3 regions of the Geminicoccus roseus DSM 18922 genome follow, and region 2 is predicted to be linked to each of the others. Evidence: riboswitches for the same ligand, from Rfam matches in the RefSeq annotation. Region 2 holds a riboswitch; each other region holds the start of a gene.

Region 1 (9,429 bases), 870 kb from region 2:
TCGGCAGCTGGACGCTGATGACCTCGACCCCGGTCGACCGGCGCAAGGCCGCCTGGCTCTACGCGCAGTTCTGCGTGGCCAAGTGCACCTCGCTCAAGAAGACCCATGTCGGCCTGACCCCGATCCGCGACAGCGACATCCGCCACGAGAGCTTCACCGAGCGGGCGCCCAAGCTGGCCGGCCTGGTCGAGTTCTACCGCAGCCCGGCGCGCGTCGCCTGGTCGCCCACCGGCAACAACGTGCCGGACTACCCCAAGCTCGCCCAGCTCTGGTGGGCCAACGTCGCCGAGGCGGTCGGCGGCGAGAAGACCGCCCAGGAGGCGATGGACAACCTGGCCAAGCAGCAGGACGACGTGCTGCGCCGCCTGGAGCGCGCCGGGATCGGCGGCGATTGCGCGCCCAAGCTGAACCCGGAGGTCGATCCGGAGGAGTGGTACGCCAAGGCCGACGCCACCGGCGGCGAGCCCAAGCGCAAGCTAGAGAACGAGAACCCGCAGGGCTCCACCGTCAACTACGACCTGCTCCTGCAGGCCTGGGAGGACGGCAAGGTCATGCCGGACAACATCAAGGGCTGACCTTTCCCCGGTGTACGGGACGCGGACCGGAAGCCATCCAGCTTCCGGTCCCTTCGTCCGTCGATCTCCGGAATGGAGAAACCTGTCTTCATGTAATCTTTAAGTTGACAATGATGGCGGCAGATCGGCCATCTAGGGCATAGTTCGGCTACCAGAATGATGATGGCCACGATCGCTGCGACGGGCATCGAATCGACCGCGGCTCCCTGGGATGAGAAATCCTCCCCCGGCGATGCCGCCCGCCTGCTGGTGGTCATCGAACCGGCCGGGGGATCGATTGCCCGGCTGGGCGACCTGCTGGACCATCTTCCGGCCCAGAGCGGGATAGCCTGGCTGCTGCTGGTGCCGCCCTGGCTGGAGATCCGCCCGGAGCAGACCCTTTCCTGGCGCTCCGCCCTGCACGCCCTACGCGACCAGGAGATCATCCGGCCGGACGTCCTGTCGAGCTTCGCCGACCCGGAGGAAATCGCGATCGAAGCCGGCTGCTGGCTGCGACACAGCCGCAGGACCCGGCGCAACGACCGGCCGGACTTCCTGGCGACGATGCCGGCCGGGATGCGGATCGCCCATCTGCTGGTCGGGTCCGCCGCGGCGCGGGATGGCAGCCGGCTGGCCCGCGCGGTGCGCGAGGCCGGCGGCCTGTCCGGCTGGGAGGATGGCGGGATGCTGCGCGTCGCCGGCGAGCATGGCGTGGTCGCCAGCCTGCCGCTCACGGCGGTGGGCGACTGGCTGGCCCGGGAATGGGGTGCCGGCGAAGAAGCGATGTTCCGCCCCGGCCTCTACGAGGGGGCCGGCACGCCCTGGCAGGCCACGGTCGATCCGGCGACGGTCAGTCAGACGACCCTGGAGCGGCTGGCCGGGCGGCAGGGCATGTCGGCCTGCCTGATCGATTCGGACGACCGGCTGCAGCGCGTGTTCGGCGACCATCTGTTTCTCGGCTCGAACCAGGGGGGCAGGCCGATCTCCTCCCTGCCGGAATCCATGCACGCCCCGGTGGCCGAGGTCCTGGAGGCGACCCGCCGCAGCGGGGCGGTGCAGCGCCTGCTGCAGCTGCCGTTCGATGATCCGAACGCCACCATCCGCTTCGTCGACATGGTGTTCGCGCCGCTGGAATCGCCCGAGGCCAGCCGTCCGCATGTCCTGGTCCTGGCAGTCCCCTCGCACCGCGTCACGCCCCCGCCCGACGGCCTGCCCGGCCTGCTCTCGCCGGTCGGCGCCGAGGAGGCCCGCAGCGCCGAGCTTGCCGGCCAGCTCAGCGCCTCGCGCCTCTACCTCAAGGCCGCGGTGGAGCGGCTGGAGCTGGGCAACGCCCGGCTGCAGACCGCGTTCGACGACCTCAAGGAGGCCCATGCCGAGCTGGAGGCCTATGCGGCCGACCTGCAGGCGCTCACCGAGGAGCTGGTGCGGGTCGACCGCGCCCACCGCCAGAAGATCACCGAGCTGGAGCAGCTCACCGGCGACATCACCGGCCTGCTCGACGCGATCGATGTCGGCGTGGTGTTCGTCGACATGGACCTGAGGGTGCGGCGCTGCGCGCCGATCGCGGCCCGGATGCTGCGCCTGGACGACCCGGCGGAAGGCCGGCTCCTGTCCGAGGTCATGGCCGGGCTGGGCGGGGTCGACCTGGTCCCGATGATCTCGCAGACGCTGCGCGAAGGCAGCCCGGCCGAGGTCGAGATCAGCGCCTGGGGCGGCAGCCGCTGCCTGGTCAGGGTCCTCGCCCATCAGGGCGGCCAGGGCGGAATCACCGGCGCGGTGGTCACGCTGATCGACGTCACCGCGTATCGCGAGGCGGAGGCCGGCCGGGCCGCCTCCGAGGAGCGCTGGCGGCGGCTGGTCGACACCGCGCCCGACGCGATCCTCATGCACGAGGCCGGGGTGATCGGCCTGGCCAACCGCTCGGCCCTGCGGATCCTGGCCACCAGCTCCGCGGACGACCTGATCGGGCGCCGGCTGATGGAGCTGATCGCCCCGGAGGGCCGGACCGCGGTGGAGCGGCAGCTTGCCCAGGCGGCTGCCGAGGGCATCGTCGCCGAGCCGGCCTCCACCGCGATCATGACCCTGACCGGCCGGCGCATCGAGGTGGAGATCACCACCTCGGCGCTCAGCGACGACAGCCGGCAGGCCTTCCAGACCGTGCTGCGCGACGTCACCGACCGGCGCCGGGCGGAGGCCGAGATCAAGCGCCTGGTCCACCATGACGGGCTGACCGGCCTGCCCAACCGCACCCTGCTGCTCGACCGGCTGGAGACCGCGATGGCGCGCGCCACTCGCGACGGCCGCCACGGCGCGCTCATGCTGCTCGACCTCGACCAGTTCAAGGACGTCAACGACACGCTGGGCCATCCCGCCGGCGACCGGCTCCTGCAGATCGTGGCCCGCCGCCTGCGCTCCACCCTGCGCAGCACCGACACGCTGGCCAGGCTCGGCGGCGACGAGTTCGCGATCGTGCAGACCGACCTTGCCGCCAATGGCGGGGCGAGCGGCGCGGCGATCCTGGCGCAGAAGGCGCTGGATGCGATCGCCGAGCCGATCACCATCGACGACCACGACCTGTTCATCACCTCGTCCCTGGGCGTGACCCTGTTCCCGGTGGACGCCAACGGCGCCGACCAGCTCATCAAGAACGCCGACCTGGCGCTCTACCGGGCCAAGGCCGAGGGCGGCCACCGCTTCCAGTTCTTCCTGGAGCAGATGAACGCCGAGGTGCTGCAGAAGAAGTCGCTGGAACGCGAGTTGCGGCGCGCCATTGAGCGCGGCGAGCTGTCGCTCGTGTACCAGCCGCAATACCCGGCCGAGGGCGGCCGGCCGCTCGGCGCCGAGGCGCTGGTGCGCTGGACCCATCCCGAGCGCGGCCCGATCCCGCCCAAGACCTTCATCCCGGTCGCCGAATCCACCGGCCTGATCCGCGCGCTCGGCCGCTGGGTGCTGGAGGAAGCCTGCCGGGCGATCCGGCGCAGCGTCGATGCCGGCCAGGAGATCGGGATCGGGGTGAACCTGTCGGCGGCGCAGCTCCGCCACGGCGACTTCGTGGCCCATCTGCACAAGCTGCTGCTGGACACCGGGGTGCGCCCGGACCTTCTGGAGATCGAGATCACCGAAAGCCTGCTGTTCGAGCCCTCCAACGATTCCATCGCCGAGATGCTGCGCCGGATCGCGCATCTGGGCGTGCGGCTCGCGGTGGACGATTTCGGCACCGGCTACAGCTCGCTCGCCTACCTGAAGCGCTTCCCGGTCCACAAGATCAAGATCGACCAGTCCTTTGTCCGCGACATCGGCCGGGACAGCGACGACGACATGATCGTGGCGGCGATGGTCAACCTCGCCCACAGCCTGGGCAAGCGGGTGATCGCCGAGGGCGTGGAGACCGAGCGCCAGCTCCAGTTCCTGCGCGGGCTCGGCTGCGACGAGGTGCAGGGCTACGTGCTGGCCCGGCCGATGCCCGAGGCCGACCTCGCCCGGCTGCTGGCCGCCGGTTGAGCGGATGGGGGATGCTCCGCCCTTTACGCTTCCGGTTCCAGCCCCTACGCAGCAGCGAGCGATCCGGCAGCTCGGGGATGCAGGATGACGACGCTCGTGATCGATGTCGGCGGCAACAACGTCAAGTTGCGTCGCGAGGGAGACCAAGAACGTCGCAAGACGCCCAGCGGCGCGGATTACCGGCCGGAGCAGCTGATCGAGGACGTGGCCCGGCTGACCCAGGACTGGACGTTCACCCGGATCTCGATGGGCTGTCCGGGGCCCGTCGCCGACAACAGGATCGTCCGGCCCCTGGTCAATCTCGGCCCCGGCTGGACCGAGTTCGACTTTTCGGCGGCCTTCGGCAAGCCGGTGCGGATGGTCAACGACGCGGTGATGCAGGCGATCGGGTCCTACAACGGCGGCAAGATGCTGTTCCTGGGCCTGGGCACCGGGCTCGGCAACACGCTGATCGTCGACGGCACGGTGATCGGCATGGAGCTGGGCCACCTGCCCTACCGCAAGGACCGAACCTACGAGGACTATGTCGGCAATCGCGGCCTGGAGCAGCGCGGCCGGCCGCGCTGGGAGGGCCATGTGCACCGGGTCGTCCAGCTGTTCCGCGAAGCCTTCGTGGTCGACGACGTGGTTTTGGGCGGCGGCAACGCGCGCAAGCTCAAGAAGCTGCCCGAGGGCTGCCGGTTCGGCGACAACGACAACGCCTTCATCGGCGGTTTCCGGCTGTGGGACGACCAGGCGTGAGGGGGGCGGGCCCGGCGGCGCTGGCAGCGGCCTGCCTGTTCCTGGCGGCCTGCGCGGCCGGAGATCCGGCCGCGTCCCCGCAGACGGGGCAGCCGGGCCTCCTGAAGGAGAGCGCTCGCCAGCCGGCCGAACGGGCGGCCCGCACCCTGGAGGCGATGAAAAACGATCCGGAAGCGCTGCTGCGGCTCTGCCTCGAGAGCTACCAGGCCGCGCAGGCCTCCGGCCCGGAATGGCATCTGGTGAAGCCCGCAAAGGTCGGGATGACCAGCCTCTCCAGCGCCGCCACCGACCCGGCCCTGCGCCGGGACAACCCGGACGGCTGGGTCGACCGGGGCGAATTGCGCAGCGAGATCATGGACGCCGACGACGATCCCGCCACCGCCCGCTGCCTGCTCTGCCGCTTCGACTTCGAGGATAACCGCAGCGACCCGCTGACCCTGTTCGGCGTGGACACCACCGGCCGCTGCAGCTGACCCGGAAGCGCGGCCCGGCGCGTCAGGCCGGGCACCAGCCCGGCCGGCGCCGGCGCGGCCTTGCATAGGCTTCCAGCCGCTCGCTCGGCCAGCGGGCGATCTCGGCCAGTTCGCCCGGCAGCGTGCCCGGCAGGCGCTCGCCCTGCGGCAGCATCGCCCTGGCCGCGCTGGCCGGGTCGACGCCCGGGGCCAGCGACATCAGCCAGGCCAGCAGCACCTCGCGGGCGGAAAAGCCCTGCTCCTGGACGAGCGCGCTGCGCAAAAGCCCGGTCGGGTCGGCCTGCTCCGCCGACAGGAGGGCAATCGAATCCGGCGATGATCTCGGCATGGTCCACCTCCAGCCGGGGCACCCCGCCCGGCGAACTACGGCATCACGGTCGGATGGCAGGTATCCCGGCTCGCGGGTCGACACCGTCCACTCCGCCTTCCCAGGACCAGGTCCCAGTGGCACGGGTTGAGTGGCGGCTCGCCGCTTACGGTTGCGGGGGCAGCGCCGGCATCGCACCGGCTTCCCTTGGACCCGGGTCGCCCCGGGTACCATCCGGCACCGATGGTGGGCCTTCCCCGCTGCCCTGTCAAAGCCGACCTGCTAGAAGCCGGACAGGGCAGCCGCGCCGGCGCAGGAGACGGGCATGGAATTTGGCGGTTCGATCGTGGTGCTGGTGATCCTGGCGGTCGTGATCGTCCTGATCCTGATGGGGGTGCGCTCGGTCAGCCAGGGCGAGGAATGGACCGTGGAGCGCTTCGGCCGCTACACCCGCACCCTCTCGCCCGGCCTGAACCTGATCCTGCCCCTGATCGACCGGATCGGCGCCAGGCTCAGCGTGATGGAGCAGGTCCTGGACGTGCCCTCCCAGGAGGTGATCACCCGCGACAACGCGATGGTCACCGCCGACGGCGTGGTGTTCTACCAGGTGCTGGACGTGGCGCGCGCCGCCTACGAGGTCGCCGACCTGCGCAACGCCATCCTCAACCTGACCATGACCAACATCCGCACGGTGATGGGCTCGCTCGACCTGGACGAGGTCTTGAGCAAGCGCGACGTGATCAACACCCGCCTGCTCTCGATCGTCGACGAGGCGACCCAGCCCTGGGGGGTCAAGGTCACCCGGATCGAGATCAAGGACATCCGCCCGCCGGCCGACCTGGTCAACAGCATGGCAAGGCAGATGAAGGCCGAGCGGGAGAAGCGCGCCGCGATCCTGGAGGCGGAAGGGCTGCGCGCCGCGGCGATCCTGCGCGCCGAGGGCATGAAGCAGGCGGCGGTGCTGGAGGCCGAGGGCCGGCGCGACGCGGCGATGCGCGACGCCGAGGCGCGCGAGCGGCTGGGCCAGGCCGAGGCCGAGGCGACCCGGCTGCTGTCGGCGGCGATCGGCGAGGGCGGCGTGCAGGCGGCCAACTACTACGTCGCCCAGAAATACATCGAGGCGTTCGCCAAGTTCGCCAGCTCGCCCAACCAGAAGACCCTGATCCTGCCGATGGAGGCGACCGCGGCGATGGGCTCGCTCGCCGGCATCGCCGAGCTGGCAAGGGATGCCCTGGCGACGGACCGGCCCGCCCCCGCCGCGCCCTGGGGACCGCGCCCGGCCGAGGGCGGCTGACAAGGGAGCGCTTGGCGATGCAGGCATGGCAATGGCTGGTGCTGGGCGGGGTCCTGCTCCTGCTGGAGCTGGCGACGCCGGCGTTCTTCTTCGCCTGGCTGGCGCTCGGCGCCTTGGTCACCGCCGCCCTGGCCTGGCTGGTCCCGCAGCTGATCTGGCAGGTCCAGGCCCTGGTGTTCGCCCTGGCCGCGGGCGTCGCCGTGCTTGCCTGGTTCCGCTTCCGGCCAAGGCCGGCGCCCACCGCGGAGCCCGGGCTCAACCGCCGTGCCGCCGCCCTGATCGGCACCAGCCTCACCCTGGACCGCCCGATCGAGCATGGCCATGGCCGGGCCAGGGTCGGCGATTCCACCTGGCCCGTGCAGGGTCCGGATCTGCCCGCCGGCAGCCGGGTGGTGGTCCTGGCCGTGGACGGCAACCGGCTGCTGGTGGCGCCACCGAGCTGACAGCCGCCCCCGGCCGTCAGGCAAAAACCGCGCTGTTCCGGGAACGCCGGATAAGCTCACCGGCTTCTGACGGGGTGAAAGATACGGCAGGTCCCGGCCCCGTGCCCGCGTTGGCCTCGACCGGGATTGCTTGGTCCAAGGCTCGGGGCTCGGCGGGCGCCGAACGTGACGGCCATCACCCCGGAGCGGCCAGGAACATGGTGCGTTCCGTCCGGCCAGGGCCCGTGTTCAGGGATCGTCGAAGATGAAGTCTTCTCGGCCATCGTCGTTCAGCTTCCTGGCGGGCGGCGGGATCATGGCCGATCTCATCCGGCAGAAGGACTGGAGCGCCACCCCGCTCGGGCCGATCGAGACGTGGCCGTCGGCGCTGCGCACCTCGCTGGGCGTCAGCCTGCACTCCCGCTTCCCGGTCTGCATCTACTGGGGCCAGGAGATGCGGCTGCTGTACAACGACGCCTGGAGCTCGATCCCCGGCGACAAGCATCCCTGGGCGCTGGGCCGCCCGGCGCACGAGGCATGGCCGGACATCTGGGACGTGATCGGCCCGATGTTCAACCGGATCATGGACACCGGCGTCGCCGTCCACACCGAGGACGGCCTCCTGGCGATGCGCCGCCACGGCTACACCGAGGAATGCTACTTCAACTACAATGTCAGCCCGATCTATGGCGACGAGGGCGTGATCGGCCTGTTCAACGCGGTGATCGAGACGACCTATCAGGTTCTGGCCGAGCGTCGCTCCAGGCTGCTGCGCCAGCTGAGCGACAACACCCAGCAGGCCCGCAGCCTGCGCGAGGTCTGCACCCGCGCGGCCGAGGCCATCCGGACAGATCCGGCCGACCTGCCGTTCTGCCTGTTCTACCTCCTGGACGGGGACGGCCAGGCGCGGCTGGCCGCCTCGGCGGGCGTGGCCGCCGGCAGCGCCCTGGCTCCGGGGTCCCTGGATCCTTCCGGCCCCGACGGCTTCTGGTCGCTGGCCGCCGCCCGGGCGCAGCCGGACGGGGTGCTCGACCGGTTCGCGGAGCGGCGCGGCCAGCCTCTGGTGCTGGAGCCCTGGCCGGAGCCGGTGGAGCAGGCGCTGGTCCTGTCCATCCCCAACAGCGCCCGCAGCGACGAGCAGATCGGCTTCCTGGTCGCTGGCATCAGCCCCCGCCGCGCCCTGGACGATCCGTACCGGGCCTTCATCCACCACATCGCCGATCATGTCGCCGCCCGTCAGGCCGCGATGGAGGTGCTGGAGCAGGAGCGTCGCCAGAGCGAGCTTCTGGAGCGCCGGGTGGAGGAACGCACCCGCGAGCGCGACCGGATCTGGCGGGTCTCCCGCGACCTGCTGCTGGTGGCCGACGCGCAGGGGCGTTTCGTCGCGACCAACCCGGCCTGGCAGCTCCTGCTGGGCTGGAGCGAGGAGGAACTGCTCGGCAGGGATTCGGCATGGCTGAACCATCCGGACGACGTGGAGCCGACCCGCGCCGAGATCGCCCGGCTGGCCGCCGGCCACACCGCCTTCAACTTCGAGAACCGGTTCCGCCACAAGGACGGCCATTACCGCAGCTTCGCCTGGACGGCGGCGCTGGACGAGGGGCTGATCTATGCGGTCGCCCGCGACATCACCGACGAGAAGGCCGCGGCCGAGGCCCTGCAGGAAGTCCAGGACCAGCTGCGCCAGTCGCAGAAGATGGAGGCGATCGGCCAGCTCACCGGCGGGATCGCCCATGACTTCAACAACCTGCTGCAGGGCATCACCGGATCGCTCGACCTGGTGCAGCGCCGGATCGCCCAGGGCCGGACCGACGATGTCGGGCGCTTTCTGACCGGGGCGATGACCTCGGCCAACCGTGCCGCCGCGCTGACCCACCGGCTGCTGGCCTTCTCCCGCCGCCAGCCGCTCGACCCGCGCCCGCTGCAGGTGAACCCGCTGCTGGCCTCCATGGAGAACCTGATCCGGCGGACCATCGGCGAAGCGATCGAGCTGGAGCTGGTTCTGGCCGGCGGGCTGTGGCCCACGGTGTGCGACGCCAACCAGCTGGAGGCGGCGATCCTGAACCTGGTGATCAACGCCCGCGACGCGATGCCAAAGGGCGGCCGGCTGACCATCGAGACCTGCAATGTCGAGCTG
Region 2 (9,429 bases):
AGCCGGCAGTCCCTAGGATCGAGAGGAACTTGATGATGAGTGGCCAGGATAAGCGCCAGCCGCTTCCAGACGACAAGCAGGGCAAGGTCGACGAGGCGGATCTGGACGAGGCGCTCGACGAGACCTTTCCGGCCAGCGATCCGCCGTCGGTGACGCACGGGACCACCGGCATCCCGGAATCGGTGCAGAAGGAGCACGAGAAGGAAGAGCAGAAGCGCTGACGGGCGGCTGCTGGGATCGAGAGGATCGTCCTGGCGCGGCTGCCGCTGTCCGCAGCGGAAAAAATCCGGCCCTGGTGCTCCTCGCTCGCACATTCGGCTCCAGCCTGACGCCGCCGATCCTGCAGGATGGCGGCGTCATCGTTCTCTCAGCCCGGCTCAGATCCGGTCGAGCAGCCGGCGGATCCGGTGGAACGCCTCCTCCAGGCGGCTGGTCGACAGGGCGAAGCAGATCCGCAGGTGCTGCTCGTTGCCTTCCCCGAACGTGAAGCCGGGCGCGGTGCCGACCTTCTCCTCGCGCAGCAGCCGCCGGGCGAAGTCCAGGCCGCTGATCGGCAGATTGAGCTTCGGGAACAGGTAGAAGGCGCCCTCCGGGCTCAGAAGGTCGAGCTTGGGGTGGTTCCCCAGGATCTCCATCGCCAGCGCCCGGTTGCGGGCGCAGCGGGCCACGAACTCCTCGGCGAAGGCGTCGCCCTCCTCCAGCGCCGCCAGTCCGCCATACTGGACGAAGGCGGTGGCGCCGGTGTTGTTGACCTCGGAAAGCACGGTGATCGGCACGGCCAGCTGCTTGGGATGCACCATCCAGCCAAGCCGCCAGCCGGTCATCGCCCAGCCCTTCGACCAGCCGTTCAGCACGAACACCGGCTCCTCCGGCTCGGCCAGGGTGACGAAGGACGGGGCCGGGCTTTGGCCGACGAACACGTTGCGGTGGTAGACCTCGTCGGAAATGATCGCCAGGCCCCGCTCGCGGCAGAGCGCCAGCAGCGCCACCTGCTCCTCGCGCGACATCACCCAGCCGGTCGGGTTGGACGGCGTGTTGACGTAGACCGCCTTGGTCCTGGACGTGATGGCGCGCTTGACGTCGTCCAGGTCCAGCCACCAGCGCTCGGGCCCTTCCCGCAGCCGCACGTCGACGGTGCGGCCGCCCAGCACCTCCACCACGGTGCGGATGTTCGGCCAGTAGGGCGAGACCAGGATCACCTCGTCGTCCGGCTCGACCAGGCACTGGCAGGTGATCATCACCGTCAGCATGGTCGAGCCCGGTGCCGACACCCGGTCCGGGTCCAGCTCGATTCCGTACTGCTTCTGGTGATAGCGCAGCAGGCCCTCACGCACCGGCAGATGGCCGCGGGTCCAGTTGTAGAAGGTCTTGCCCTCGTCCAGCGCCCTCTTCGCCGCTTCGTTGACGAAGGGCGGCGAGGTCAGGTCGCTCTCGCCGAACCAGAGCGGAATGACCTCCGGATCGTCCAGGCCTTCATGGGCGATCTGCCCGATGCCGGACGGCTGGAGATCCAGGACGAACTGCCGGATCGGACCCATGCCAGGAATACCTCGATCGAACATTGTGTCGGTACGTTGCTCAGGCGAGCCGGGCTTCCAGCACGCGGCACCAGTGATGGTAGAGCATGAGATGGATCTGCTGGACCAGGGCCGTGTCGGTCGCAGGCACCGCGAACAGGTGGTCGACCCGGCCCTCCAGCGCCTCGCCGGCCTGGCCGGTCAGCGCCACCGTGGCCATGCCGCGCTCCCTCGCCGCCTGGAAGGCCGCCAGCACGTTGGGGGACCGGCCGGAGGTCGTGAAGCCCACCAGGACCCCTCCTTCGGCTCCGTGCGCCTGGACCTGCCGGGCAAAGACATCCTCGAAGCTGGCGTCGTTGCTCCAGGCGGTCAGGAACACCGGGTCCGCCGCCAGCGACATGACCCGGTAGGCCCGCCGGTCGCGCTTGAACCGGCCGACCAGCTCCCCGGAGAAATGCAGGCTGTCGGCGGCCGAGCCGCCATTGCCGCAGATCAGCATCGGCCGGTCGGCGGCAAGCGCCGCCACCATGGCGTCGACAGCCGCCGCCACCTGCTCCTCGCCGATCGCGGCCATCGCGTCCGCCAGGGTCCGCCTGCTCTGCTCGGCCCAGTCCTGCCAACCCATCTCGATCATCTTGCCCGAGGCTTCCTTCGCTGCCGCCATGCCGTGCTATACCGCCGGCCATGGTGAACGCAGAGACCAGGGCCGTCTACGCACGCGCCGTCGTTTCCGCCGCAAGGGCCCGCGATCCGCGCATCGAGGCGGCGTTTGCCGCCGTCCCGAGGGAGCGTTTCCTGGGGCCGCCGCCCTGGAAGATCGTGGGCAGCACGGGTGCCCTGGAGGACTGCGCCGATCCGGCGGCACTCTACCAGGATGTCCTCGTCGCGATCGATCCGGCCCGCGGCATCAACAACGGCGAGCCGCAGCTCTGGGCGTTCGTCTTCGACCGGCTCGAGATCCGCCCTGGGGACCGGGTCCTGCATATCGGGACCGGCACCGGCTACTACACCGCGATCCTCGCCGAACTGGTGGGGCCTACCGGATCGATCATCGGCCTGGAGGCGGAGCCGGACCTGGCGGAGCGTGCCCGGGCTGCCCTGGTTGACCGGCCGCAGGCTCAAGTTTTGGCCGCCGATCGGGTCGACCCGAGCGAACTGCCTTTCGACCGTATCGTGTTCAGCTGTGGCGTCACCCATTTGCCTCCTGCCTGGCTGGATGGCCAGGGGCCGGGGAGCCGGATCGCCGCGCCGTTCACCGGCGCGGACCATGCCGGCGTCTTCCTGCTGCTCGTCCGCGCTCCGGCCTGTTTCGAGGTCACCCCGCTGAGCGGGGTCGCCATCTTCCCGGCCACCGGGTTCCGCGATCCGCGCGAGGAGCGGCTGCTGGACGGGGTGCGCCGGGCCGATCCGGAAGCGCTGTGGAAGATCCGCAGCCTGCGTCCTGCGGCGGAAACCACGCCAGCGGAGCGTCTCTACGGTTTCCAGGGCCATGTCATGAGTGCCAAGTCGTCGGTTCGCTAAGAGATTCTTTACCAAGGCGGGGATAGCGTGCACCCAGAGGTGACCTTCTGCCCGCCACCAGCCGGATCTGCCTGACCCCGATGAGCCGCCCCGATCCTTTCGACCCCCATGACCCTGGCGATGCGCCGATGAGCCCGGACGGGATGGCCGGTGGCCCCGAGGCGCATCCCGCCGATACGCCGCAGACCCGCTCGCCCTCCTTCCGGCTGGCCTATCTCGATCCGGACTTCATGCTGCGCAAGGACCTGCGTCCGCTGCGCTTCCAGCTGGAGCTGCTGAAGCCGGACCTGATCCTGGAAGAGCACGGTATCGACGCCACCGTGGTGGTGTTCGGCAGCGCCCGGGTGCCCAACGAGGATGGCGCCGAGGCGGCGATGAAGGCCGCCGAGGCCGCCCATGCCGGCGACCCGGACAATCTGGAGCTGAAGCGGGCCCTGGCCATCTCCCGGCGTCTGGCCACCCATGCCCGCGGCTACGCGGCCGCCCGGCGGTTCGGCCAGCTCGCCGCGGAGTTCAGCGCCGCCCATCCCGGCCGCGAGCTCACCATCGTCACCGGCGGCGGTCCCGGCATCATGGAGGCCGCCAATCGCGGTGCCTACGAGGCGGGCGCCCAGACCGCCGGCCTCAACATCGTGCTGCCCCACGAGCAGGCGCCGAACCCCTACCTGACACCGGAACTGAGTTTCCAGTTCTACTACTTCGCCCTGCGCAAGATGCATTTCCTGATGCGGGCGCGGGCGCTGGTGGCTTTTCCTGGCGGCTTCGGCACGCTCGACGAATTGTTCGAGACCCTGTGCCTGATTCAGACGGGCAAGAGCCGCCGCATGCCGGTCCTGCTGTTCGACAGCGCGTTCTGGAGCAGGCTGATCAATTTCGAGATGCTGGTCGAGGAAGGGATGATCAGCCCGGAGGACGTGGACCTGTTCCAGTTCGTCGACGATCCCGACCAGGCATTCCAGATCGTCGCCGACTACCACCTGAACAACCCGATGAAGCGGGTTGGCCGCGGCAAGGTCTGAGCGGGCGTTCTTGGAGCAGGGCGGTCAGGAGGATGATCCTCCTGGACGTCCTGCCTGGACCGTCTATCATGACCTCATCGACGGTTCCCCGAAGAGGGGATGCAAGAGGGAACAGGGTGCGTGCCGGCTAGCCGGCATCAGTCCCTGGCTACCCCCGTAACTGTAAGCGGCGAATCGATCTCCACGCATGACCACTGGGCAACCGGGAAGGTCGGGGATCGGTGAGGACCCGCGAGCCAGGAGACCTGCCGTCGATCGTGCAACCACATGCGCCGGGCGGGGTGTCCCGGCGGGAGGTCCGACCGTGATCGACGACTGCGCTCCGGCGCCTGTTTCTCAACTCCGTATCCCGACGATCGTGAGGAAGTTCGGGCCGCCTTGCCGGCCCCGGCACGACTGAGCGTCGCGCCGGCCGCCCTCGGCCCTTCCCGCCATCTTCGCATCCCGATGAACCGCCTGCCGGCTGAAGCGAACGGCGGGTTCGTCGATGCGCGACCTCATCGTCTGGATCCTCTCATGGTGACCACCACAGTTCTCGGCCTGCCGCGAATCGGGCCGAAGCGCGAGCTGAAGTTCGCGCTGGAATCTCACTGGGCCGGCAGGCTCTCGGCCGCGGAACTCCTGGAGGAGGCCGCAGCGGTCCGTGCCGACCTGCGCGGCCGGACTGTCCGGGCCGGCCTCTCCCAGATCCCCGTGGGCGATTTTGCCCTCTACGACCATGTTCTCGACATGGCCCTGGTCCTGGATGCGGTCCCCGACCGCTTCACCGGCCTGCGGGACGATCGCCTGGCCCTGGCCTTCGCCATGGCCCGCGGCCGCCCCGACGGGCAAGGGGTGGCGGCCCTCGAGATGACCAAGTGGTTCGACACGAACTACCATTATCTCGTCCCGGAACTCCAGCCGGCCTCCCGCTTCGCCTATGTCTGGCGGAAGCATGTCGAGCTCTTCCAGGAGGCGATGGCACAGGGACACGACGCCCGGCCGGTGCTGCTCGGACCCTTGAGCTTCCTGGCGCTTTCCAAGCCGACCGATCCGGCCGCCACCACCTCGGCCCTGCTCGATCCGCTGCTGGAAGCCTATGCGGCGCTGCTCGCGGACCTGGCTTCGTCCGGCGTCCGTGAGGTGCAGCTTGACGAGCCGGTCCTGGTCCTGGACGCCGATGAGGGGACCGGTCCGGCCCTGACCCGGGCCTATGGGCGGCTGCGCGCCGCGGCTCCATCCCTGTCGCTCTGGCTGACCCCCTATTTCGGCGAGATTGCGCCCGACCTGCTCGACCGGGTCCTGGACCTGCCGGTCGATGTCCTCCACCTGGACCTGGTCCGGGGGCCCGATCAGCTGGAGCGCGTCCTGGCACGTCTGCCGGCCGATCTCGATCTGTCGCTGGGTCTGGTCGATGGTCGCAATATCTGGATCACCGATCTCGACCGGGCGGTCGCTGCCGCCGAGCGGGCCGCCGGGCAGATCGGCCCGGAGCGCCTGGCGATCGCCACGTCCTGCTCGCTGCTCCACGTGCCCTACGGGCTGGCGACGGAAACCGCACTCGACCCGGATGTGCGCTCGTGGCTGGCGTTCGGCGAGGAGAAGATGGCCGAGGTGGCCCTGATCGGCGCCGCGCTGGAGCAGGGCCAGTCAGCGGTGGCTGCCGAGCTGGCAGCGAACCGGGAAGCCCATCGCGCGCGGCTGGAATCGCCGCGTGTCCACGACCCGGCAATCCGGGCCAGGGCAAGGGCGATTACCCCGGAGATGACCCGGCGGGGCGCGCCCTATCCTGAGCGGCGGGTCCTGCATCAGGCGCGGTTCGACCTGCCGCCGATCCCCACCACCACCATCGGCTCGTTCCCGCAGACAAGGGAGGTCCGCCTGGCCCGGGCGGCGTTCCGCAACCGCACGATGGCGCCGTCGGCCTATCAGCGGTTCCTGCAGGCCGAGACCGAGAAGGCGATCCGCCGCCAGGAGGCGATCGGCCTGGATGTGCTGGTACATGGCGAGTTCGAGCGCAACGACATGGTGGAGTATTTCGGGGAACGCCTGTCAGGCTTCGCCTTCACTGCGGGAGGCTGGGTGCAGAGCTACGGCTCGCGCTGCGTCAAGCCACCGATCATCTATGGCGACGTCGCCCGGCCATCGCCGATGACGGTGGAGGCGGCGGCTTTCGCCCAGTCGCTGACCACGCGGCCGGTCAAGGGCATGCTGACCGGCCCGGTCACCATCCTGCAGTGGTCGTTCGTCCGGGATGACCAGGAGCGGCAGGAGACCTGCCGGCAGATCGCCCTGGCGATCCGGGACGAGGTGGCCGACCTGGAGAAGGCGCTGATCGGCATCATCCAGATCGACGAGCCTGCCCTGCGCGAGGGGCTGCCGCTCACCCGCGCCGCAAGGCCGTCCTATCTCGCCTGGGCGGTGGAGTGCTACCGGCTCGCCGCCTCTGGCGTGCGCGACGACACCCAGATTCACACCCACATGTGCTATGCGGAGTTCGACGACATCATCGATTCAATTGTCGCTCTCGACGCGGATGTGATCTCGATCGAGACCGCGCGCTCTGCGATGAAGCTCCTGGGTTCGTTCGTGGAAACCACCTATCCGAACGAGATCGGGCCAGGCATCTGGGACATTCACAGCCCGCGCGTGCCGGGCATCGCGGAAATGGAAGGCCTGCTTCTGCGTGCTGTCGAGCATATCCCTGCCGACCGTCTTTGGGCTAACCCGGATTGCGGGCTGAAGACGCGTGGCTGGGCGGAGACGGAAGAGTCGCTGGTTCATCTGGTTCAGGCAGCAAGGAACGTGCGGCGCCGGCTGGCGGCATGACGATCTCGCAGCCGGCGGCCTCAGGACGAACGGAACAGGAAGAAGCGATGTCGGAACTCGTTGCAGCGCCCCCGGTGGCGGAGACCTGGCTGACATCGCCTTGCGTCGGCATCTGCCAGATGGACCGCGCGACCGGGTGGTGCGGTGGCTGCGGCCGCAGCGAGAAGGAGCTGGCGGGGTGGCGCGACATGGCGGCCTTCGCCCAGCGCGCCGTCTGGATGGACCTGCCGCGCCGCAAGGCGATCCTGGGGCTGGGTTACCGGCTCCTGCCCTGGACAGGTCCCCTGCTGCTCGACCGGCTGGCGGAATGGTCGGCCGTGCCGGGCGCCGCCTGGCAGATCGGCGTGCAGGGCGCCATGGCCGAGTTCGCCGCCAACGACGACCAGGCGAGCGTCGCCATCCAGGAAGGTGGGCTGGTGCTCGGCACTGCCGGGGGACGCGCCGCGATCCGGCTGGCCACGGGCCTGCGTGCGTTTGAACTGGTTGGGGAGAAGGGCAGGGCGGTGCGCGTCGTGCTCGCCCTGCACCGGGCTCGCTTGCGGACACCCGCAGCGGCCGGCCTGACCTGTCTTGGCCTGGATGCCGAGGCTCTCCTGCCTGCGAACCGCAACAGCGCCCTGTTCGATCTGGGGCTCGACCGGCGTTCCCTGCAATTCTGCCTGCGGACCGACCAGCCGGCCCTGATCGACCTCCTGGATGCCCATCGAGGCGAGGACCCAATGCAGGTCCCGGCCTTGCGCGAGTTGCTGGTCCGGGGCGATGTCGAACGGGTCGCCATCTCGCCGCTCGGCCGGATCGAGGTCGAGGGGCCCGGGTTGCGGAACGCGCCGGGCGGCCCTCAGGCGCACCTGTCGGCCGATCTTCTGCGGACTGGCCGGGACCTGGAGCCCGGGCTGGAGATCCCGCCCGACTATGTCGCCTGCGCCCAGCTCGTGTCCGGGCATACGGAGGCGGAAGGGACTTGCCCCCTGTGAGCAGGTGCGGCTACGACCGGAACCGACAAACGTTATAATATAACAACATCGTGGCGTGTGCGACGAGAGACGAGCCGATGATCGACATCGAGGGGTTGACCTGCCGGGTGAAGGAACGGGCGCTGGTGGCCGATGTCACGCTCGGGGTGCGCGTCGGCGAGGTCGTTGGCCTGCTTGGTGAGAATGGCGCCGGCAAGTCGACCCTCCTCCACTGCATCGGCCGCCTGCGCAAGCCGTCGGAAGGCCAGGTCCGGCTGGACGGGGTCGATGTCTGGAAGCTGCCGGCGCGCACGGTGGCGCGCCGGGTCGCGGTCCTCCTCCAGGACCCCCCGCCCGTGGTGGACATGGCGGTCTCGGAGGTGGTGGCGCTGGGCCGGCTGCCGCATGCTGGCCTGTTCGGCGGGGTGAACGGCAGTGACCGGCTGGTGGTGGAGCGTGCCCTGGCATCGGTCGGAATCGAGGCGCTGGCGGAGGAGCCGATGGACCGCCTGTCCGGCGGCGAGCGGCAGCGGGTCATGCTGGCCCGGGTCCTGGCCCAGGAACCCGACCTCCTGCTTCTGGACGAGCCGACCAACCATCTGGACATCCGCTACCAGCTGGAGCTGCTGAGCCTGGTTCGCGCCCGCGGCTGTGCCGTGGTGGCGGCCCTGCACGACCTGAACCTCGCCTCCGCCTTCTGCGACCGTCTGGTGGTCATGCGGGGAGGGAGGGTGGTGGCCTCCGGGACGCCGGCCGACATTCTCACCCCGGAGCTGATCCGCCGCGCCTTCGAGGTCGCGGTGTCGATCGACCGCCATCCCTTCCACGACCGGCCGCGCGTGTCCTTCGACGCTGCCAGCCCCCTCCCAAGCCTGGATATGTCCGCATGAAGCACATTCTACCGGCAATCCTGGCACTGACGGCGATATCCGCCTCTCCGGCGGCCGCCTCCGGCTTCCCCGTGACGGTGGAAAGCTGCGGCCAGCCGCTGACCTTCGAGGCGGCGCCTCAGCGCGCGGTGGTGCACGACCAGAACATCGCCGAGATCATGTTCGCGCTCGACCTGCAGAAGCACATGGTCGGGCTTACCGGGATCACCGGCTGGTACAAGATGACCCCGGAGTTCAGCCAGGCGATGGGCGACATCCCGGAACTCGCTCCGAAATACCCGACCATGGAGAACCTGCTGGCGGTCGATCCCGACTTCTTCTTCGCCGGCTGGTACTACGGCATGAACCCCGGCGGCGAAGTCACGCCGGACACGCTGGGGGTCCGCGACGTTCCCGTCTACGTGCTGACCGAGAGCTGCATCCACGTGGACAAGGAACAGCCGGCGGCCAGCCTCGCCACGCTCTACACCGACGTGGAGAATATCGGCGCGATCTTCGGCAGGAAAGAAGATGCCGACCGCCTGGTGAAGGGCTGGAAGGAGCGGGTCGGCACGGTGGCCGAAGCCGTGGCCGACGCCCAGCCTGTCGAAGTGTTCCTCTATGATTCCGGCGAGGACAAGCCGTTCACCGCCGGCAGGTATGCCATGCCCACCGCCATCATCCAGGCTGCCGGCGGGCGCAACGTCATGGACGATGTCGAGACGAGTTGGGGCACCGTGTC
Region 3 (9,429 bases), 1.3 Mb from region 2:
CGGCGCCCGGGCCAGCTGCCGCTCCACCTCGTGCGGGACATCCCCGGCCAGCTGCGGATCATCGGTGATCAGGATGCTCTGGGCGAGGACGTCATGCTCCGCCTGGGCGATCAGGTCGGCTGCGACCAGGTCGGCCCGTGCCGTCCGGTCGGCCACCACGACGACCTCGCTCGGCCCGGCGATCATGTCGATGCCGACCACGCCGAACACCTGCCGCTTCGCTTCTGCCACATAGGCGTTGCCGGGCCCGGTGATCTTGTCGACCGGCCGGATCGAGGCGGTGCCGTAGGCCAGGGCCGCGATCGCCTGGGCGCCGCCGATCCGGTAGACCTCGTCGACCCCGGCCAGCCGGCAGGCGGCCAGCACCAGGGGATTGCTCCGCCCGGCCGGCGTCGGCGCCGCCACCACCAGGCGACGGCATCCCGCCACCCGCGCCGGGATCGCGTTCATCAGCACTGAGGACGGATAGGCGGCGGTGCCGCCAGGGACATACAGGCCGACCGCATCGATCGGGCTCCAGCGCTGCCCGAGCCGGATCCCGGCCTGGTCGGTCCAGGCGAGCGGCTCGGGCATCTGCCGGCGATGAAACGCCTCGATCCGCTCCGCCGCCAGTTCCAGGGCCCGCAGTTGCTCCGCGGGACAGGCAGCCCAGGCCGCCTCGATCTCGTCGGCGCCGATCCTGAGGCCGGTTTTGGCCGGGTCGAACCGGTCGAAACGCGCGGTCAGCTCGACGAGCGCCGCCTCGCCGTCACGGCAGACCTGCTGGATGATCGCCCGGACAGCGGCGCCGACATCGGTTTCGTCATCGCGACGCCCGGCCGCCAGGGCCGCGAATTCCTGGTCGAATGATGCTGCGCGCGCGTCGAGGAACCGCAAACCCGTTCTCCGTATCAGCCGCGACGCCCCGCCGGAGAACGGGATTGGCGGCTATGCCGAGGTGAAATGATCGCACGGACTGATCTGGCACGGAACCGGATCGGTGAAATCGTCGAGCTTGGCGCGGGTCGCCGGAGTCTGCAGCCGGATCGTCCCCTGCCCGGCGAACACCAGGTCGATAAAGAGGTCGGTCCCCGGCGTCGGCTCGGTCGCGATCGTCAGGAGGTTCAGTTCCGCCAGCCGCGCCGTCTGATCGATCCCCCGGTACCGCACCTTGGTGACATCGTCGATCACCAGGGCCGACGAGCATTCCGTCAGGTCCTCGCAGCGGGTGGCATCATGATAGCATTCGCGCCGGTAGCGGATGAACGCGGCCATGAAGCGCTTGGCCTCCGGATCATAGGCCATCTCCGCGACGCAGGTACGGGCGTCCTGGAGGAAAGCCGCGATCACCGCCAGGTCCTCGACATCCGTAGCCTGCAGGCGCACGCGTTTCTCCGCCAAGGTCGTCTCCTTCGTCAGCCGGACCGTTCGATCCGGGCGCCCACGCCACGCAGCTTCTCTTCCAGCCGCTCGTATCCTCTATCCAGATGGTACACGCGATTGACAGTTGTAGGCCCCTGCGCCGCCAGACCGGCCAGAACCAGCGACACCGACGCCCGCAAATCGGTCGCCATGACCGGGGCGCCGGTCAGCCGGGCCTGGCCGCGCACCAGGGCGGAGCCGCCATGCACGGTGATCCGTGCGCCCATCCGCGCCAGCTCCGGCACGTGCATGAAGCGGTTCTCGAAGATCGTCTCGGTGATCATCGAGGCGCCGCTGGCCAGGCACATCAGCGCCATGAACTGCGCCTGCAGGTCGGTGGCGAAGCCCGGGAACGGCCGGGTCATCACGTCGACACCCTTCAGCCCGCCATTCGCGGTCCGCACCGACAGCCCGTCCGCCGTGTCCTCCAGCAGGAGGCCGGCTTCCTCCAGCCGCTCGGCCGCCACGCCCAGATGCAGGGCACGCACATCCTGCAGCACCAGTTGGCCCGAGGTGATCCCGGCCGCCATCGCATAGGTGCCGGCCTCGATCCGGTCGGCGATGATCCGGTGCGACGCCCCACTCAGGCTGGTCCTGCCGCGGATCCGGAGGATGGCCGTCCCGGCGCCGTCGATCTCGGCGCCCATGGCGTTCAGCAGGGCCGCGAGGTCGACGATCTCCGGCTCCTGGGCGGCGTCGAGGATGGTCGTATCGCCATCGGCCAGGCAGGCGGCCATCAGGATGTTCTCGGTGGCGCCCACCGAAGGCTGCGGCAGCTTGATCTCGGCGCCCTTCAGGCCCTTGGGGGCCGTCGCCTTCACATAGCCCTGCTCCAGCTCGATCACCGCCCCCATGCGCTCCAGGCCCATCAGGTGCAGGTCGATCGGCCGGGTACCGATGGCGCAGCCGCCCGGCAGGGAGACGATCGCCTCGCCCTGCCGCGCCAGCATCGGGCCCAGCACCAGGACCGAGGCGCGCATCTTGCGGACCAGGTCGTAGGGCGCGGTGGTCGACATCAGCGACGAGGTCTGCAGCCGCAGCGTGCCCGGCGCCCCGGCCTGCATGGTCGACGCCGTGCCCAGGCGCTGCAGGAGCCGCTGCATGGTGTTGACGTCGGCCACGTCCGGCACGTTGGAGAGTTCGACCGGCTGGTCGGTCAGGAGCGTCGCCGCCATCAGCGGCAGCGCCGCGTTCTTGGCGCCGCTGACCTGGATGCGCCCCTGGAGCGGTATCCCGCCCTCGATAATGATCCGGTCCATCACATCTTCGGCAGGGTCACGCCCCGCTGCCCCATATATTTGCCGGCCCGGTCCCGGTAGCTGATCTCCGGCGCGCTGGTCCCCTTTAGGAACAGGAACTGGCAGATGCCCTCGTCGGCATAGACCCGTGCCGGCAGGGGCGTGGTGTTGGAGATCTCCAGCGTGACATGCCCCTCCCATTCCGGCTCGAGCGGCGTGACGTTCACGATGATCCCGCAGCGGGCATAGGTGCTCTTGCCCAGGCAGATCACCAGCACGTCGCGGGGGATCCGGAAATACTCGACGGTGCGCGCCAGCGCGAAGCTGTTCGGCGGCACCACGCAGCTGGGTCCGTCCCGCTCGACGAAGCTCTGCGCGGAGAAGTCCTTCGGATCGACCAGGGCATTGTCGACATTGGTGAAGATCCGGAACTCGCGCGCCAGCCTGGCGTCGTAGCCGTAGGAGGACAGGCCGTAGGAGATCAGCTTCTCCTTGCCCTCCTCTCGGGTCTGCCGTTCCACGAACGGCTCGATCATGCCGTGTTCCTGGCATTGCTGCCGGATCCAATGGTCGGGCATGATCGACATGTCGGCATCGTCCAGGAAATAGGGCGTGGGCAACCGGCGGGTGCCGGCTCTGTCGTCGCGATCGGACATAGCCGGCGCTTCTACCTTAGGTGCGAATCCGGTCAACCGGCTCGCTCGGCGACCCGGTGTCCGCGGGCGGCGGGACCTCTGCGGACGATGCGGCATCTCCACCCTGGCGGGCACGTTCCTGGGCCTTCCGCTTCTTCAGGTTCTCCCGCATCACCGCCGCGACCTTCCTGGCCCGCTCCGCACGAGCGGCCTCTCCGCGATCCTTCTGTTCACCCATTGCGCTTGCCCCTCTTGAAACGCGGCGACACCCGTGGCATCAAGCGGCCGGCGCAGCAAGGGGGCCACCCCGAAACGCACGCCGGTACGCTGTCGTAGCTCAGTCGGTAGAGCGCGTCCTTGGTAAGGACGAGGTCGCTGGTTCGATTCCAGTCGACAGCACCATTCTCCTCTCCTCCCCCGACTCTTCTGGTCCGGTTGGACGGCATCGCGTTGACGGCCGGACGATCCTGCTTGTCCAAAGGCGGCGGAACGGCCGTGCGGCAGCTTCCCCGCCTCCTCGGATCACTCGCCCTCGACCACCTCGAAGCGGCGGATTCCGATCGCCTGCGCCAGCAGCTTCAGGCGGTCGCCCACCACCTCGCTGTCTGGCCCGCGCGCGTGGGCGCCGACCTCCAGGCGCAGCTGGTCCGCATCGATATGCAGCCTCGCCTGCTCCAGGATCTCGGGCACGCAGCCGGAAAGGCGATGCGCCAGAAGCATCGTCCTTCCCAGGATCAGCGCACGGCGCCGAGCATTGGCGGACAGCAGGCCGATCGCCGGCGCTAGGCGCGGATCGTCCATGCTGCCGGCGTAGCGGGCATGGACCGCGGCGGCGAGAAATACTCGCTCGGCATGGTCCAGGCCGATGAAGGGGAACTGCACGACCCGGTGAAAGCTGTCGACTGCCCTAAAGTCGGAATGGTCGCGCCAGCCGATGTCCGACAGCGCGCAGGCGGCAACCCGCAGGCGCTTGTCGGCAGGCGTCTCGCCGGGAAAGAGGGTCGTGGTCCAGCGGGCGAGTGCCGGACCGAACTCCGGCACCCTTGCCTGCGGCAGGCCGAAGGCCTGTGCTCCTTCCAGCAGAGGGTCGAGATAGCGCTGCTTCTTGTCCAGCTGCTCGAACAGCCAGCCTTCCCGGACGCCCAAGGCGGAGAACACCACCCGCTCGGGCGCCAGGCGCTTGAGCAGGCGGTCCATCACCAGCGCCGCCGCCGCGATGGTCGGCACCCGCCGGGCCGGCACTCCCGGCAGTTCCGCGATCTTGGCAGGCGCCAGCCGCCACAGTTTCTTGGCGAACTTGCGCAACTCGTCGGCATCGACGGCATAGCCGTGCGCCACGTGGATCGGCGCCTCGACGGACATCATGTGGACACGGGCCAGGGCGCGCCAGCCGCCGCCCACCGCATAAAGCACCGGGTCGACCATCGCCGGCACCAGCTTCTCCTTCAGCAAGGCGTCGATGCGGTCCTTGGCGCCGGTGCCGACCTCGGCCAGCATCTCCTGCACCGGCAGCGCGCCCAGCGGCAGGCTCACCATGCGCTCGCCGACCCGGTCATCCAGGACCTCGGCGACCTCCAGGCTGCCGCCGCCCATGTCGCCGACCAGGCCGGTCGGCCGGTAGAACCCGGAGATCACGCCGAGCGCCGCGTAATGGGCTTCCTCGGCCCCGCTCAGGATCCGGACCTCGAACTGCGCCTCTTCCTTGATCGCGTCGACCAGGGCCGGGCCGTTGGAGGCCCGTCGCACCGCCTCGGTCGCGAGGACGTCGATCCGGACCACGCCCATGGCATCGGCAATGGCGCGGAACCGTCGAGTGGCCTCGACCGTGCGCCGGAAGCCCTCCGGCGCCAGCTCCCCGGTCGCATCCAGGCCGGAGCCCAGCCGGCACAGGGACTTCTCGTTGAAGCGCGGCAAGGGCGCGCGTCCCAGCTCGTCGTAGACCACCAGCCGCACCGAGTTCGAACCGATGTCGACGATCGCATAGAGGTCGCTGTCGCGCCGCAGCGCCCGCTCGGGGTGGAGATCCAGAGGACGTTGCACGATGTCTCCCCGCTAACCCGTGGCGTCGGCCACGTTGCCGGCCGGCCGGATGCTCCCTGTTGCTGTCGCCCCAGGTAGCACGCCGGCCAGGCCATGCGGAGATCCCACGTGGCGCTATTCGGCAGCCTGCCCCACCGCATCCCGCCCTGGCGGGATGTTCTGGTTCATGCGGAACAGGTTGCCCGGGTCGTAGCGACGCTTGGCTGCCATCAGGCGTTCATAGTTGCCGCCATAGGCGGCTGCGACCCGCTCCTCGTCCTCGGTAATGAAGTTGACGTAGACACCGCCGGTGGCGTGGGGGGCAGTGGCGTCGAAGAACCGGCGCGCCCAGCCGACGCAGGCCTGGTCGTCGGCGGGATCCTCCCAGCGGGTGTGGACGTTCAGGACGTAGCGGACGTCCCGGTGGGGATAGGCCATCTCCGTCGCCGCCACCCTCGACGCTGCGCCGCCCAGCTGGGCGACGATGATCTCGCAATGCGCCGTCGGCAGCTGCCCGGCATGGTCCACCAGCAGGTCGATGACCTCGTCCGACAGATCGGCAAAGTTGTGCGACTTCCAGTAGTTGCGCATTCCTGCCGTCAGCAGCGGGTCGAAAGCCGCCTGCCAGGCCACATAGGGCATCTGGCCGACATGGCTGCCGGCCGGCTCGCCAAACGCCAGCAGAGGCTCGGTGGCCTGGGCGGCTGCCGCCGCGTCGCCCGAGTGGCACAGCGCGAACACCACGACCTCCTTGCCGTGGATTTCCGGGGAAAGGAACGGCAGCGGCGGCGCCTTGCGCAGCACCACCCAGCAGGCCAGTTCGTCCGGGCTCTGTTGTGCGAACAGGCGGTAGCGGCGCAGCAACGCGCGGGCGTGCTCGAACGGATGGACGATCAGGCCGGCGAACACCTCCGGCCCGACCGGATGCAGCTGGAACTCGAACGAGGTCACGATCCCGAAATTGCCGCTCCCGCCGCGGATCGCCCAGAACAGATCCGGGTTCTCCCGTGCGCTGGCGCGGACGGTCTCGCCCGCCGCGGTGACGAGATCGGCGCCGATCAGGTTGTCGACGGTCATCCCGAGCGTCCGGGTGAGCCAGCCGAAGCCGCCGCCCAGTGTCAGGCCGGCAACCCCGGTGGTCGAGTTGATCCCGAGCGGCGTCGCGAGGCCGGACGCCTGCGCCTCCCGGTCGAACTCGGCCAGCGTCGCGCCCGGCTGGACCCGCGCCACGCGGTTCGCGGCATCGACCTCGACCGTACGCATCAGGCTCAGGTCGATCATCATCCCACCGTCGCAGACCGCACTGCCGGCGATGTTGTGCCCACCACCCCGCACCGAGAGCAGGAGCTGGTGGCGTCCGGCGAAGGCGACGGCGGCGGCGACGTCGGCCGCATCGGCGCAGCGGACGATCAGCGCGGGCCGGCGGTCGATCATCGCGTTCCAGACCTGCCGCGCCTCGTCGAAGCCGGGAGTTCCCGGGAGTGACAGACTGCCATGGAGCCGGCTTTGCAGTTCATCAAGGAGGGCGGCCCCCAGAGGCACGCCCTCCCCGGCCAGGCTCCGGACGGTCAGGTCGCTCGCTGCGTGATCCATGGAACGCACTCCTCGGATGGTTCCGTGCGTCGTTCGGCATATCGACCGCGCATTATGCCATGCGTACCCCGCTCTCCCCAAGCCGTACGTCTCAAGTTCAGGATCCATATCGGGCATGCGGTGCCACGGATGGCTGATCGCCAAGCCGGGCGAAAGGGGCGAGCTGGGCTCGATCGACCCAGACCAGGACGCCAGCCTGCACGTTGTCACCCGCCCTGAGGGTCATGACCTTGATCTGAATGGGACTGGCCGGGCCGGGGGGCCGTTGGCTCAAGCTCAGCCCACTTGCCATCAAGGCGAAGAGGACCACGGCATGGCAGCCGGCCGGAGGATGCCCACTCCCCGACCGGCTCGGGCAATGGCGTTCCGTCAGCCTGGGATGAGCTGACCCGCGAGCGCGCTCACGCCGATCCCCATCACGACGGCGCCGGCCAGCCGCGGAGCCAGGCTGACGGTGGTCCAGGAGCGGTTGGATGCAAGGGCGGCCGCGCCCAGGCCAATGGCGGCCTGCACCACGAACAGCCCGGCAAGATAGGACAGGAGCGGGGTGGCCTCGGCGCCGACGATCGACTCGCCATAGGCATAGCCGTGGAACAAGCCGGCGATCACGAACAGGGCGAGCCAGAGGCCGCGCCCACCGGTTGCCCGCCCCCACGCCAGCAGGACGCCAGCGGCGAGCACGCTCGCGGCGATGACGAGTTCAGCCGCAGGCAGGTCGAGCGCCAGCAGGTGCAGGAACACGCCCAGCATGGATGCAACGACGAACACCAGGGGCATGGCTAGGCCGACCCCGGCGGCTCCGGCGATCAGACCCGCCGCGACGATGAAGGCAAGGTGGTCCAGGCCGATCACGGGGTGGGCGAGACCCGACAGAAGGCCCTGGCCGAGGCTGGCCGGCAGTTCGCCGTCCATCGCGTGGTGAGCCTGCGCCGAGCGCGCGGCCAGGAGGAAAAGCGTACCTGCTGCGGCAAGCCGGAGAGCCAATCGTGACATTGCGGATTCCTTCCGCCCTCCACCCGAGGGCATGGCGTAACGATCGTCGATGGCAGGTCTCCTGGCTCGCGGAGGACGATCCGGCCCGGCCTTCCCGGAAGACATGCTTCCAGTGGCATGGTGGGAACGGACTCACCGCTGACAGTTGCGGGGGCAGCAGCGGCTTTGGGTCGGACCCGCACCGCTTTCCCTTTTGCGTCCCTGAACGGGAACCGTCGACGGCTCGATCTTAACTTGCCCAAGAAGTACTACAACCTCGATCCATGGCCCGCGTAGAAATGCGGAGGGGATCGTGCAGATGCATGTCCGGCAGCGGCAGGCGGCGCTGGCTGCCCGGAGCAGGAAGGGCGGTTCGGGGAATGGCTGGGACGGTGATGCGATCGGCGACGGCGGCGGCCACGCTCTGCCTGCTGGCCGACCTGGCTCAGGCCGGAGAGCTCGCACCCCGGTCCTTCGCGAGCACGGCGCTGGGGGAACAGATCCCAGCCATCATCTACACGCCGGACGGCCAGCCTCCAGAGGAGGGATGGCCGGTCCTCTATCTGCTGCACGGCCATGACGGCAGCGAGCGTTCCTGGGCGGATCTCGGCGACATCCAGGCCACCCTGGACCAGCTCACCAGTACCGGCAGCATCGAGCCGGCGCTGGTGGTGATGCCGGGGGGCGGCAACAGCTGGTATGTCGATTCGGCCGATGTCGCTGGCCCTGGCGACTTCGCCACCGCGATCGCCCACGACCTGCGGCTGGCCGTCGAAGCCGCGTACCCGGTGCGCAGCGACCGTGGCGGCCGGGCGATCGCCGGCCTGTCGATGGGCGGCTATGGCGCGCTCCGCCTGGCGCTGGAGCATCCGGAACAATACGTCGCCGCTGCCAGCCTGTCGGGAGCGATCTGGCAGAACATTCCTCCGGAGGATTTCAACGCAACGGTCGAGGGAATCGACATCATCCAGAAGACTGCCTATTTCCACCGCATCGATCCGGAAACCGTCACCGCGGGCCGGGTCCTTCCCTCGGTGGCCAGCCATTTCGGTGGCGCGTTCGGGGTGCCGTTCGATCCAAGGCGGTTCAACCGCATGAATGTCTTCACGCTTCTGGAACGGCAGCTGGAGACGAAGGCCGGCCTTCCGGCGATCTACCTGACCTGCGGCGACGACGACCGGTTCGACCTCTGGCGGGGCGCCCTCGCTTTGTTCGAGACCGGGCGGGCCGACGGCCTGGAGGACATGCAGCTGCGGATCACCGACGGCGACCATGCCTGGTCGGTCTGGTCGACCAGCATCGTCGACGCGCTGAAGTTCATCGACGCGCACTGGCAGCCCATGACCGAATGAGGGCGGCTTGCCTTGATGCAGCCCGCCGTGTCACGGCTTCGCCCGGAAGATCATGCCGGGCCGGGCGGCCCGCGGGAGGAACACGAGATGATCCACGAGTTGCGCGTCTACCATTGCCTGCCCGGCAGGCTGCCGGCCCTGCTCAAGCGCTTCGAGAACACCACCCTGGAGATCTGGAAGCGCTTTGGCATCCGTCAGGCCGGCTTTTGGACGGTCGCC

The links. A riboswitch is a leader RNA that binds a small molecule or an ion and turns the genes downstream of it on or off. The one in region 2 is predicted to bind cobalamin.
Region 1: it holds a riboswitch for cobalamin, as region 2 does, so the genes downstream of both, GEMRO_RS0105550 (hypothetical protein) here and metE (5-methyltetrahydropteroyltriglutamate--homocysteine S-methyltransferase) in region 2, are expected to answer to the same signal.
Region 3: it holds a riboswitch for cobalamin, as region 2 does, so the genes downstream of both, GEMRO_RS0115495 (HupE/UreJ family protein) here and metE (5-methyltetrahydropteroyltriglutamate--homocysteine S-methyltransferase) in region 2, are expected to answer to the same signal.

The regions. Positions count from the first base shown of each region.
Region 1 covers NZ_KE386572.1:897,447-906,875, forward strand. The annotation lists gene GEMRO_RS0105530 (carbohydrate ABC transporter substrate-binding protein) at 1-575, shown strand, start outside; gene GEMRO_RS32390 (EAL domain-containing protein) at 738-4,055, shown strand; gene GEMRO_RS0105540 (ROK family protein) at 4,140-4,796, shown strand; gene GEMRO_RS0105545 (hypothetical protein) at 4,793-5,269, shown strand; gene GEMRO_RS0105550 (hypothetical protein) at 5,292-5,597, opposite strand; cobalamin riboswitch at 5,636-5,826, opposite strand; gene GEMRO_RS27830 (SPFH domain-containing protein) at 5,902-6,870, shown strand; gene GEMRO_RS0105560 (NfeD family protein) at 6,888-7,313, shown strand; gene GEMRO_RS34840 (ATP-binding protein) at 7,558-9,429, shown strand, end outside.
Region 2 covers NZ_KE386572.1:1,765,486-1,774,914, forward strand. The annotation lists gene GEMRO_RS28720 (DUF2934 domain-containing protein) at 1-1, shown strand, start outside; gene GEMRO_RS0109475 (hypothetical protein) at 36-221, shown strand; gene GEMRO_RS0109480 (pyridoxal phosphate-dependent aminotransferase) at 378-1,538, opposite strand; gene GEMRO_RS0109485 (D-sedoheptulose-7-phosphate isomerase) at 1,579-2,151, opposite strand; gene GEMRO_RS32560 (protein-L-isoaspartate O-methyltransferase family protein) at 2,202-3,038, shown strand; gene GEMRO_RS28730 (LOG family protein) at 3,167-4,057, shown strand; cobalamin riboswitch at 4,122-4,324, shown strand; gene metE (5-methyltetrahydropteroyltriglutamate--homocysteine S-methyltransferase) at 4,574-6,865, shown strand; gene GEMRO_RS0109510 (DUF1289 domain-containing protein) at 6,913-7,839, shown strand; gene GEMRO_RS0109515 (ABC transporter ATP-binding protein) at 7,917-8,708, shown strand; gene GEMRO_RS0109520 (ABC transporter substrate-binding protein) at 8,705-9,429, shown strand, end outside.
Region 3 covers NZ_KE386572.1:3,094,517-3,103,945, reverse strand. The annotation lists gene hisD (histidinol dehydrogenase) at 1-876, opposite strand, end outside; gene GEMRO_RS29935 (DUF2948 family protein) at 928-1,380, opposite strand; gene murA (UDP-N-acetylglucosamine 1-carboxyvinyltransferase) at 1,395-2,660, opposite strand; gene dcd (dCTP deaminase) at 2,660-3,226, opposite strand; tRNA gene GEMRO_RS0115510 (tRNA-Thr) at 3,601-3,676, shown strand; gene GEMRO_RS29930 (Ppx/GppA family phosphatase) at 3,797-5,314, opposite strand; gene GEMRO_RS0115500 (FAD-binding oxidoreductase) at 5,429-6,886, opposite strand; gene GEMRO_RS0115495 (HupE/UreJ family protein) at 7,256-7,879, opposite strand; cobalamin riboswitch at 7,914-8,111, opposite strand; gene GEMRO_RS0115490 (alpha/beta hydrolase) at 8,251-9,210, shown strand; gene GEMRO_RS0115485 (NIPSNAP family protein) at 9,298-9,429, shown strand, end outside.